DNA from 2 places in the Streptomyces sp. NPDC090741 genome. Region 2 is predicted to be linked to the other one. Evidence: predicted binding sites of a transcription regulator. Region 2 holds the regulator's gene; the other holds the start of a gene.
What was found. Region 2 encodes HrcA, which represses chaperone genes, less so after heat shock. Its sites were predicted from a motif close to TTNGCACTCNGNNNNNCNGAGTGCNAA; they were not measured.

Region 1: groL (chaperonin GroEL) is a predicted target of HrcA. The motif match lies at 2,396-2,422, and genes of this name have one in related genera.

Annotation. Positions count from the first base shown of each region.
Region 1 is NZ_JBIVXF010000004.1:430,807-436,329, forward strand. Features, by position in the region: gene ACIQU4_RS14110 (helix-turn-helix domain-containing protein) at 1-137, shown strand, start outside; gene ACIQU4_RS14115 (hypothetical protein) at 147-533, shown strand; gene groL (chaperonin GroEL) at 615-2,237, opposite strand; gene ACIQU4_RS14125 (cold-shock protein) at 2,583-2,786, opposite strand; gene ACIQU4_RS14130 (MoaD/ThiS family protein) at 3,170-3,448, opposite strand; gene thrC (threonine synthase) at 3,489-4,763, opposite strand; SAM riboswitch class I at 4,781-4,930, opposite strand; gene ACIQU4_RS14140 (glucosyl-3-phosphoglycerate synthase) at 5,127-5,523, shown strand, end outside.
Region 2 is NZ_JBIVXF010000005.1:379,884-385,406, forward strand. Features, by position in the region: gene ACIQU4_RS16730 (16S rRNA (uracil(1498)-N(3))-methyltransferase) at 1-363, opposite strand, end outside; gene ACIQU4_RS16735 (nitronate monooxygenase) at 360-1,451, opposite strand; gene dnaJ (molecular chaperone DnaJ) at 1,599-2,738, opposite strand; gene hrcA (heat-inducible transcriptional repressor HrcA) at 2,739-3,755, opposite strand; gene ACIQU4_RS16750 (MBL fold metallo-hydrolase) at 3,911-4,636, shown strand; gene ACIQU4_RS16755 (DUF3097 domain-containing protein) at 4,665-5,465, shown strand; gene ACIQU4_RS16760 (Uma2 family endonuclease) at 5,472-5,523, opposite strand, start outside.

The DNA.
Region 1 (5,523 bases), on a different contig from region 2:
CCCGCGTGGAAGGCGCCGACGCCGTACCCACGCTCCCCCTTCTGCGCCGCCTCGCGCACGCCTTGGACGCCTCTCTGAACATCGCCCTGGGCGAGGACCACGAAGAGGTCACCTTCGTCGCACGACGAGTGGCATAGGCAAGGCACGTGCCGTTGAATGCGTTCGAGGACCTCCTGCGCACCGTCGAGGAGATGGACACACCGGACGGGTTCAAGGCCGAGCTCATCCGAGGGAAGATCATCGTTTCGCTCTGGCCCGAGCTGCGCTACTCCCGCCCCATGCGCGCGCTGCGCCTACAGCTGGAGTCCCACGCTCAGGACGGTCACATCGTGGAGACCGCACCCTTCCTCTTCCGGTTCTCGGCAGCGGAGCGCGCCTACGGGCCCGACCTCTTCGTGGCGGACGAATCGGCCTTCGAGGGCGAGGGCCGGCACGCGGACGGAGCGGCGCTGTCGCTGGTCGGGGAGTTCACGTCCGTCTGCAGATCCCCGAGCCCTTCGACTTCTCCCTCGGCACCACCGGCTTCCAGATGACGGGAAACGCCCGAGGGCGGCACCCCCCTGTACGGGGAGTGCCGCCCTCGGTCGAAGAACAGCCGATCAGCCAGGGGCCGATCAGAAGTCCATGTCACCGCCCGGCATGCCGCCGCCCGCGGGGGCACCGGCCTTCTCGGGCTTGTCGGCGATGACGGCCTCGGTGGTGAGGAAGAGGGCCGCGATCGACGCCGCGTTCTGCAGCGCGGAGCGGGTGACCTTCGCCGGGTCGATGATGCCCTCGGCGATCATGTCCACGTACTCGCCGGTCGCGGCGTTCAGGCCCCAGCCGACGGTCAGGTTGCGGACCTTCTCCACGACGACGCCACCCTCGAGACCACCGTTGACGGCGATCTGCTTGAGCGGGGCCTCCAGGGCGAGCTTCACGGCGTTGGCGCCGGTCGCCTCGTCACCCGACAGGTCGAGCTTCTCGAAGACCGAGGAAGCCTGGAGCAGGGCCACGCCACCACCGGCGACGATGCCCTCCTCGACGGCCGCCTTCGCGTTGCGAACGGCGTCCTCGATGCGGTGCTTGCGCTCCTTGAGCTCCACCTCGGTCGCGGCGCCGGCCTTGATGACGGCCACGCCGCCGGCCAGCTTCGCGAGGCGCTCCTGGAGCTTCTCGCGGTCGTAGTCCGAGTCGGAGTTCTCGATCTCGGCGCGGATCTGGTTGACGCGACCCTGAACCTGGTCGCTGTCGCCCGAACCGTCGACGATCGTGGTCTCGTCCTTGGTGATGACGACCTTGCGGGCGCGGCCGAGCAGGTCCAGGCCCGCGTTCTCGAGCTTGAGGCCGACCTCCTCGGAGACGACCGTGCCGCCCGTGAGGATGGCGATGTCGCCGAGCATGGCCTTGCGGCGGTCACCGAAGCCCGGGGCCTTGACGGCGACGGAGCGGAAGGTGCCGCGGATCTTGTTGACGACCAGGGTCGACAGGGCCTCGCCCTCGACGTCCTCGGCGATGATCAGCAGCGGCTTGCCGGACTGCATGACCTTCTCAAGGAGCGGCAGCAGGTCCTTGACCGAGCCGATCTTCGAGTTGACGATCAGGATGTACGGGTCGTCGAGCGACGCCTCCATACGCTCCATGTCGGTGGCGAAGTACGCCGAGATGTAGCCCTTGTCGAAGCGCATGCCCTCGGTGAGCTCAAGCTCCAGACCGAAGGTCTGGGACTCCTCGACGGTGATGACGCCTTCCTTGCCGACCTTGTCCATGGCCTCGGCGATGAGCTCGCCGATCTGGGTGTCGGCGGCGGAGATGGAGGCCGTGGAAGCGATCTGCTCCTTGGTCTCGACATCCTTGGCCTGCGCCAGCAGGGCGGCGGAGACGGCCTCGACGGCCTTCTCGATGCCGCGCTTGAGGGCCATCGGGTTGGCGCCGGCGGCCACGTTGCGCAGGCCCTCGCGGACGAGCGCCTGGGCGAGCACGGTGGCGGTGGTCGTACCGTCGCCCGCGACGTCGTCCGTCTTCTTGGCGACTTCCTTGACCAGCTCGGCGCCGATCTTCTCGTACGGGTCCTCGAGCTCGATCTCCTTGGCGATGGAGACACCATCGTTGGTGATCGTGGGGGCGCCCCACTTCTTCTCAAGGACGACGTTGCGACCCTTGGGGCCAAGGGTGACCTTGACGGCGTCGGCGAGCTGGTTCATCCCGCGCTCGAGACCGCGCCGGGCCTCCTCGTCGAACGCAATGATCTTGGCCATCTGAAGTGGTCCTCCAGGACTGGGGTTCCCCCTGCACGTCGGTACGAGGGGAGGGTTGGATTGCTCCGGACCGCGCCCGCGCCCGCGACGGACGGCCTGCGTGCCCGGCGGTTCCTTCCCGCCGGACCGTGCGGGCCTCACCGACCCGGTCCTGTGTAGTAGCACTCTCACCAGGAGAGTGCTAACGCCAATGATTAGCACTCGACCCCTCCGAGTGCAAGCGGCTTCGGGCGCACGGCCCGGCCGCCGCCCGGCGCGGAGGCCGGACATGCGTCGAGGGTCCACATCCCTCCTCCAGGATGTGGACCCTCGTACGTAATGCGTCGCTGGTCGATCGCGCCGGGGCTAGACGGCGAGCTTGACCATGTCCGCCTGCGGACCCTTCTGGCCCTGCGAGATCTCGAACTCGACCCGCTGACCCTCTTCAAGGGTGCGGTACCCGTCCATCTGGATGGCGCTGTAGTGGACGAACACATCCGCACCACCGTCGACCGCGATGAAGCCGTAGCCCTTCTCCGCGTTGAACCACTTGACGGTGCCCTGAGCCATGCCTAACTCCCCTATTACTGGCCCTTGCGCAGGACCGCACTTCGCGGTCCCGGGTCAGAACTTGCGCCGGAACGCCTCGACCGGGGCTGAATGTATCCGCACCGCTGCTGTCTGCAACAGGTCAATCCGACGAGAATTCTGGACACGGGGATACATTGAAATAGAGTGAAAAGTTGGCATATTCCCGGGCAACTCGGACCCGGCATATCTCGCCAAAGCCCCATACCGCACTTGCACATTGACTCAATGTCAACCATCACGCGACCCGCTCATATGCGGCGGGCAAGAACGGCGGAGGGGACTTCCCCAACTCTACCGCGCCCAACCAAGCAGAATTACCCCCTCCGCTTTTACCGGAGGGGGTAATTCTGGGCTTTCGCGTGTTAGCAGCCGCCGGCGACGGCGGGAATGATCGAGACGCCCGCGCCGTCCGGCGTCACCGCGTCCAGACCGCCCTCGAAGCGCACGTCGTCGTCGTTGACGTAGACGTTCACGAAGCGGCGCAGCTTGCCCTGGTCGTCCAGGACGCGGGCGGCGATGCCCGGGTGGCTCACTTCCAGGGAGGCGATGACCTCGGAGAGGGTCGCGCCCTCGGCGGAGACCTCGGCCTGGCCGCCGGTGTAGGTGCGCAGGATGGTGGGGATGCGGACGTTGACGCTCATGGCGCTACCGCCTTTCCGGGTGCGAGGGGGAGATCGGGGATCAGGCCAGGCCGGCGGCGCGGAACGCGTCCAGGCTCGGGCGGATGGTGGCGGTCTGCCCGCTGTCCGCAGCCACCGCCTCCAGGGTCTTGAGGCCGTCACCGGTGTTGAGGACCACCGTGGTCAGCGCCGGGTCGAGCTGCCCGTTCTCGATGAGCTTCTTGGTCACGCCGACGGTCACGCCGCCCGCGGTCTCGGCGAAGATGCCCTCGGTCTGCGCGAGGATCTTGATGGCCTCGACGACCTGCTCGTCGGTGACGTCCTCGACGTAGCCGCCCGTACGGCGGGCGATGTCCAGGACGTACGGGCCGTCGGCCGGGTTGCCGATGGCGAGCGACTTGGCGATGGTGTTCGGCTTCTGCGGGCGGACCACGTCGTGGCCGGCCTTGAAGGCGGTGGAGACCGGGGAGCAGCCCTCGGCCTGCGCGCCGAAGATCTTGTACGGCTTGTCCTCGACGAGCCCGAGCTTGATCAGCTCCTGCAGACCCTTGTCGATCTTCGTCAGCTGCGAGCCGGACGCGATCGGGATCACGATCTGGTCGGGCAGCTGCCAGCCGAGCTGCTCGCAGATCTCGTACGCCAGGGTCTTGGAGCCCTCGCCGTAGTACGGACGCAGGTTGACGTTGACGAAGCCCCAGCCCTCGCCGAGCGGGTCGCCGATGAGCTCGGAGCAGAAGCGGTTGACGTCGTCGTAGTTGCCCTCGATGCCGATGAGGTCGCCGCCGTACACACCGGCCATGACGACCTTGCCCTGCTCCAGGTCGTGCGGGATGAACACGCAGGAGCGGAAGCCGGCCCGGGCGGCCGCGGCGCCGACGGCGCCGGCCAGGTTGCCGGTGGAGGAGCAGGACAGGGTGGTGAATCCGAAGGCGCGGGCGGCCTCGACGGCGATGGCCACGACGCGGTCCTTGAAGGAGTGCGTCGGGTTGCCGGAGTCGTCCTTGACGTACAGCTTGCCCGTGACGCCGAGCTCCTTGGCCAGGTTGGCCGCGTCCACGAGCTTGGTGAAGCCGGGGTTCAGGCTGGGCTTGGAGGCCACGTCCGCGGGGACGGGCAGCAGCGGGGCGTAGCGCCAGATGTTGTTCGGGCCGGCCTCGATCGCGGCGCGCAGCGCCTCGGGGTCTGCGGTGGGAAGGTCGTAGGCGACTTCCAGCGGACCGAAGCACTCGACGCAGGCGAAGATGGGTCCGAGTTCGAATCGGGTACCGCACTCACGACACGAGAGGCCGGTGGCAGGTCCGAGATCGACAGAGGTGGCAACAGTCTGTGCAGCCATGATGGCGAGGCCCTTTCTCCTCATCTTCCCCATGGCGCACTTCGCCATGAGACGGAATTGGCACCTTCCCTAGCCGGGGACCTCGCTGCCGCAAGCAAGCGCGAGAACCGACTGGAGGGTTGCCGGGGCTTCAACGGGCCGTGTCCCTCTGCCCCTCTGGATGAGCGGTATGGCACCGGGCCGCGCGCTCTGCGGCGCGTCCGGGCGTTTGTACGCGGGGACCCCCGGCATGCGGTGGTCCTTCGCGTTGTTCAAGACTGTAACTGAAGGTCCGGGCGGTTGAGACAGCCGTCCGAACCGCGAGATGGATCACTTTTCGGCCGAAACCGCCGAGGAGCGAGCGACGACCAGGGAGTGCTGAACGTGCTGGAAGAGGTGGAGCGCTGGTTCGCGGACCGCTCCTGGTCCGCGGCCGACCGACCGCTCGACCAGCTGCTTTCCGCCAAGCGGGCGGCGGGCACCACGGTCAGCGTCGTCCTGCCCGCGCTCGACGAGGAGGAGACGGTCGGCGCGATCGTCGAGGTGATCCGGCGCGATCTGATCGACGGGCTTCCGCTGCCGCTGGTCGACGAACTGGTCGTGATCGACTCGGGCTCCACCGACCGGACCGCCGAGGTGGCCGCCAAGGCCGGCGCCCGGGTGGTGCACCGCGACGACATCCTGCCGCGGATCCCGGCCGTGCACGGCAAGGGCGAGGTGCTGTGGCGCTCGCTGCTGGCGACCACCGGGGACGTCGTCTGCTTCGTGGACGCGGACCTGC
Region 2 (5,523 bases):
GCCGCGCCACTGGGTGATGCAGCGCGAGGCCTGCCAGGGGACGATGGCGTCCACGCCGGTCTCGGTCATGGTCTCGACGGCGAGCTCGCCGCGGTCCCCCTTGGGCAGGGCCTGGACGACGGTGATCCGGACGGCCGGTTCCGGTTCCTCCTGGATCGTGTGCAGGTCGGTGAGGACCAGCCGGTCCTTGCCCTCGGCGGCCTTGACCACGCCCTCCGTCCAGTGACCGCGCCCGTCGGTGAGGACCACGTCCTCGCCCTGGTTCAGCCGTTTCACGGACACCGCGTGCCGGCCTTCGGGGCCGTCGAGCACGAACTCCGGCCCCGCGGGGACCTCTTCGACCACGAACACGGGGGCGGTCATGACGTACTCCTGTTGTTCGTCGACTTCAACACGGAACGGGCCTCGGCCAGTTCGGCCGCCAGCACCTCCACCAGCTCCCGCGCGGGCAGCGCCCGCGCAAGCCGGTGCCCCTGGCCCGCCCACAGGGCCATGCCCTGCGGGTCCCCGGCCGCGGCGGCGGCCTTGCGCAGCCCGGCGGTCATGTGGTGGATCTGCGGGTACGCGGCCGGGGCGTACGGCCCGTGCTCGCGCATGAACCGGTTCACCAGGCCCCGGGCCGGTCGCCCCGAGAACGCCCTGGTCAGCTCCGTGTGGGGGAACAGGGGGTCCGTCAGCGACTGCTTGTGCAGCGGGTGCGCCCCCGACTCGGGGCAGGCCAGGAACGCGGTGCCGAGCTGCGCCGCCTCCGCGCCCGCCGCCAGCAGCGCCGCGATCTGCGAGCCCCGCATCAGACCGCCCGCCGCGATGATCGGGAGGGCCACGGCCTCCCGTACCTGGGCCACCAGTGCGAGCAGGCCCACACCGGCCGTGCCGTCGGCCTGCGGGTCGTCGCGGTGGGTGCCCTGGTGGCCGCCCGCCTCCACGCCCTGGACGCAGACCGCGTCGGCGCCCGCCGCCTGGGCGGCGCGGGCCTCGTCGACCGAGGTGACGGTGACGACCGAGTACGTGCCGGCCTTGCGCAGGGCGGCGAGGACCGCGGGCGCGGGGCAGCCGAAGGTGAACGAGACCACGGGGACCGGGTCTTCGAGGAGGATCGCGAGCTTGGCGTCGTAGCCGTCGTCGCTGGTGCCGATGATGTCCTCGTCGGCCAGGGACAGCTCGTACCAGCTGGCCTCGCCGGCCAGCTGCCCGCGGTACGCCTCCACGGCGGCCGGGTCCACGTAGCCGGTCTGCGGCATGAACAGGTTCACGCCGAACGGGCGCCGGGTGAGCGCGCGCAGCTGCTTGATCTCCTGGTACACGCCGTCGGCGGTCTTGTAGCCGCCGGCCAGGAAGCCCAGACCGCCCGCCTCGCACACGGCGGCGGCCAGTGGCGGACAGGAGGCGCCGCCCGCCATGGGAGCCTGCACGATCGGGTAAGGGGAGAGACCGTACGGTGCGGAGGACATGCACTGCATCGTGCCATGTCCCGCCCACCGGGCCGAATCACGGCATTCGCCTGGCATAGTCCGCTTCCCCGGCGTCGTCCGGATCGATGCGGCGAGCCCGGTCCGGGGCATCCCCGGACCGGGCTCGTACGTCTGCCGGCAGGCCGGTCAGCGGCCGTTGAAGGCATCCTTCAGGCGGCTGAACAGGCCCTGCTGACCCGGCGCGAACTGGCCCATGGGCCGTTCCTCGCCGCGCAGCTTGGCGAGCTGGCGCAGCAGCTCCTCCTGCTGGGCGTCCAGCTTGCCCGGGGTGGTGACCTCGACGTGGACGATCAGGTCGCCGCGGCCGCCGCCGCGCAGGTGCGTGACGCCGCGCCCGTGCAGCGGGATCGACTGGCCGGAGCCGGTGCCCGGGCGGATGTCGATCTCCTCCATGCCGTCCAGGGTCTCCAGCGGGCACTTGGTGCCCAGGGCCGCGGCCGTCATGGGGAGGGTCACCGTGCAGTGCAGGTCGTCCCCGCGCCGCTGGAAGGTCGGGTGCGACAGCTCGTGGATCTCCACGTACAGGTCGCCGGCGGGGCCGCCGCCGGGGCCGACCTCGCCCTCGCCCGCGAGCTGGATCCTGGTGCCGTTCTCGACGCCGGCCGGGATCTTGACCGTGAGGCTGCGGCGGGAGCGCACCCGTCCGTCGCCCGCGCACTCGGGGCACGGGGTCGGGACCACGGTGCCGAAGCCCTGGCACTGGGGGCAGGGGCGCGAGGTCATGACCTGGCCCAGGAAGGACCGGGTGACCTGCGAGACCTCACCGCGGCCACGGCACATGTCACACGTCTGCGCCGAGGTGCCGGGGGCGGCGCCCTCGCCGGAGCAGGTGGTGCAGACGACGGCCGTGTCGACCTGGATGTCCTTGGTGGTGCCGAAGGCGGCCTCGTCCAGTTCCAGGTCGAGGCGGATCATGGCGTCCTGGCCGCGGCGGGTCCGCGAGCGCGGGCCGCGCTGCGAGGCCTGGCCGAAGAAGGCGTCCATGATGTCGGAGAAGTTGCCGAAGCCGCCCGCACCGAAGCCGCCCGCGCCGCCACCGCCGCCCGAGGAGGACAGCGGGTCGCCACCGAGGTCGTAGACCTGCTTCTTCTGCGGGTCCGAGAGCACCTCGTACGCCGCGTTGATCTCCTTGAAGCGCTCCTGCGTCTTCGGGTCCGGATTCACATCCGGGTGGAGTTCACGCGCGAGGCGGCGGAAGGCCTTCTTGATCTCGTCCTGCGATGCGTCGCGGCGCACGCCGAGAACGGCGTAGTAGTCCGTGGCCACTTACGACTCCGCCAGGATCTGTCCGACGTAACGTGCCACTGCGCGTACCGCTCCCATCGTTCCGGGGTAGTCCATGCGGGTCGGTCCGACCACGCCGAGTTTGGCGACAGTCTCGCCGCCCGAACCGTAGCCGACGGAGACGACGGACGTGGAGTTCAGTCCCTCGTAGGCATTCTCATGCCCGATCCGTACGGCCATTCCCGACTCGTTGGCCTCGCCCAGCAGCTTGAGGAGCACGACCTGCTCCTCCAGCGCTTCGAGCACCGGCCTGATCGTCAGGGGAAAATCGTGTCCGAAGCGCGTGAGATTGGCGGTTCCGCCGATCATCAGCCGCTCCTCGGCCTCCTCGACCAGTGTCTCCAGCAGGGTGGAGAGCACGGTCGACACCGTGCTGCGGTCCTCCGGGTCGAAGGACTCCGGCAGATCCTGCACGAGCTGCGGCACGTCGGTGAACCGGCGGCCGACGACCCGGCTGTTGAGCCGGGCCCGCAGATCGGCGAGCGAGGTCTCGCCGAACGGCGTCTGGCAGTCGACGAGCCGCTGCTCGACCCGGCCCGTGTCGGTGATCAGCACGAGCATCAGCCGGGCCGGAGCCAGCGACAGCAGCTCGACGTGCCGGACCGTGGACCGGGTCAGGCTCGGGTACTGGACGACGGCGACCTGCCGGGTGAGCTGTGCGAGCAGCCGCACGGTGCGGCCGACGACGTCGTCGAGGTCGACGGCGCCGTCGAGGAAGTTCTGGATGGCCCGGCGCTCGGGCGTCGACAGCGGTTTGACCCCCGCCAGCTTGTCGACGAAGAGCCGGTAGCCCTTGTCCGTGGGGATCCGGCCGGCGCTGGTGTGGGGCTGGGCGATGTAGCCCTCGTCCTCCAGCACGGCCATGTCGTTGCGCACGGTGGCGGGTGAGACGCCGAGCCGGTGCCGCTCGGTGAGCGCCTTGGAGCCGACCGGCTCCTCCGTCCCGACGTAGTCCTGGACGATGGCGCGCAGCACCTCGAGTCTGCGTTCGCTGAGCATCGCGCACACCTCCTGCTGGTCGTCGGCGCTCGTCATGGGCGGTTTCATCGGCTTCGTTGGCACTCCAGGCGTTCGAGTGCCAGAGATCCCCCGGCCAGTGTACGGCCGGGTAGTCAGGCCCTGGCAAGGGCGGCCCGCCAGGGTAGCGTCGCGGCATGGACGTGCGTTGGGAAGAGGCAGGCTGGGAGCGGCTGACCGGGCGGACCGGACGGCGTCGACTCCCGGTGTGGGACTGCACGGTGGGACTGGTGGTGGGGGACGAGTCGGTCCTCCTGATCGATCCCGGATCGTGCGTACGCGAAGGCGCGCAGCTGCGGGCCGAGGCGGAGCGGCTGACGGGGCGGGGCGTGACGCATATCGCATTCACGCACGGCCATTTCGATCACGTACTGGGCGTGGCGGCGTTCGCCGGGGCCGAGGTGTACGGGGCGGTCGGGCTGGACTCGGAGCTGTCGACCGGCCGGGAGGAGCTGCGCGTCAGTGCGGTCCTGCAGGGGCTGGCGGAGGCCGAGGCCGCCGAGGCGGTGGACCGGCTGGTGGTGCCGAGGCACTCCGTGTCGGGCGAATGGACGCTGGAGCTGGGCGGGGTGCAGGTGCTGCTGGCCAACGTCGGGCCCGGGCACACCCGGCACGACCTGGCGGTGTTCGTCCCCGGAGAGCGCGAGACGGTGTTCTGCGGGGACCTCGTCGAGGAGTCGGGCGAACCGCAGGCGGGCAGCGACGCGGTGCCGGCGCAGTGGCCGGCGGCGCTGGACCGGCTGCTGTCACTGGGCGGGGACGACGCTCTGTACGTGCCGGGTCACGGAGCGGTGGTCTCCGCGGGCTTCGTCCGTGAGCAACGCGACACACTGGCACGGCGGTTCGGCGTGTCGGGCCCGTGAGCCCGCGCTCTCTCCTACGCTCGGCCGGATGCGCGAGTACTCCCCCGACCTGACCCCGCAGTGGAAGCGCCCCAAGCCGGTGCCGGAGGTACCGGCGGACGCCGACCTGGTGGTCGAGGTGGCGGGTACGGACTTCTGCGGCGCGGTGGTGGCCTGCGAGGCGGGCACGGTGACCCTGGAGGACCGCTTCGGCAAGCGGCGGGTGTTCCCGCTGGAGCCGCGGGGCTTCCTGCTGGAGGGCGCCGTGGTGACCCTGACCCGCCCCTCACGGGCCCCTGCGGCGCCCTTGCGCACGGCGTCGGGCTCGGTGGCGGTCCCCGGGGCGCGCGCCCGTGTGGCGCGCGCCGGGCGGATCTACGTCGAGGGCCGGCACGACGCCGAGCTGGTGGAGCGGGTCTGGGGCGACGACCTGCGGATCGAGGGCGTGGTGGTGGAGTACCTGGAGGGCATCGACGACCTCCCCGCGGTGGTCGCGGACTTCGCCCCGGCCCCGGACGCCCGCCTGGGGATCCTGGTGGACCACCTGGTCCCGGGCTCGAAGGAGTCCCGTATCGCGGCGTCGGTGACGTCGTCGGACGTCCTGATCGTCGGCCACCCGTACGTGGACGTCTGGCAGGCGGTGAAGCCGTCCGCGCTGGGCATCGCCGCGTGGCCGGTGATCCCGCCGGGCCAGGACTGGAAGACGGGCGTCTGCAGGGCGCTGGGCTGGCCGGAGAACACCGGGGCCGCCTGGCAGCACATCCTGTCCCGCGTGCGGTCCTACAAGGACCTGGAGCCGGTCCTGCTGGGCCGGGTGGAGGAGCTGATCGACTTCGTCACGGCGCCCTGACCCGGGCTACGGCAGGGTGCCGAACTCCATGGTGTCGAGCGTGAGGCCGAGGGCGTCA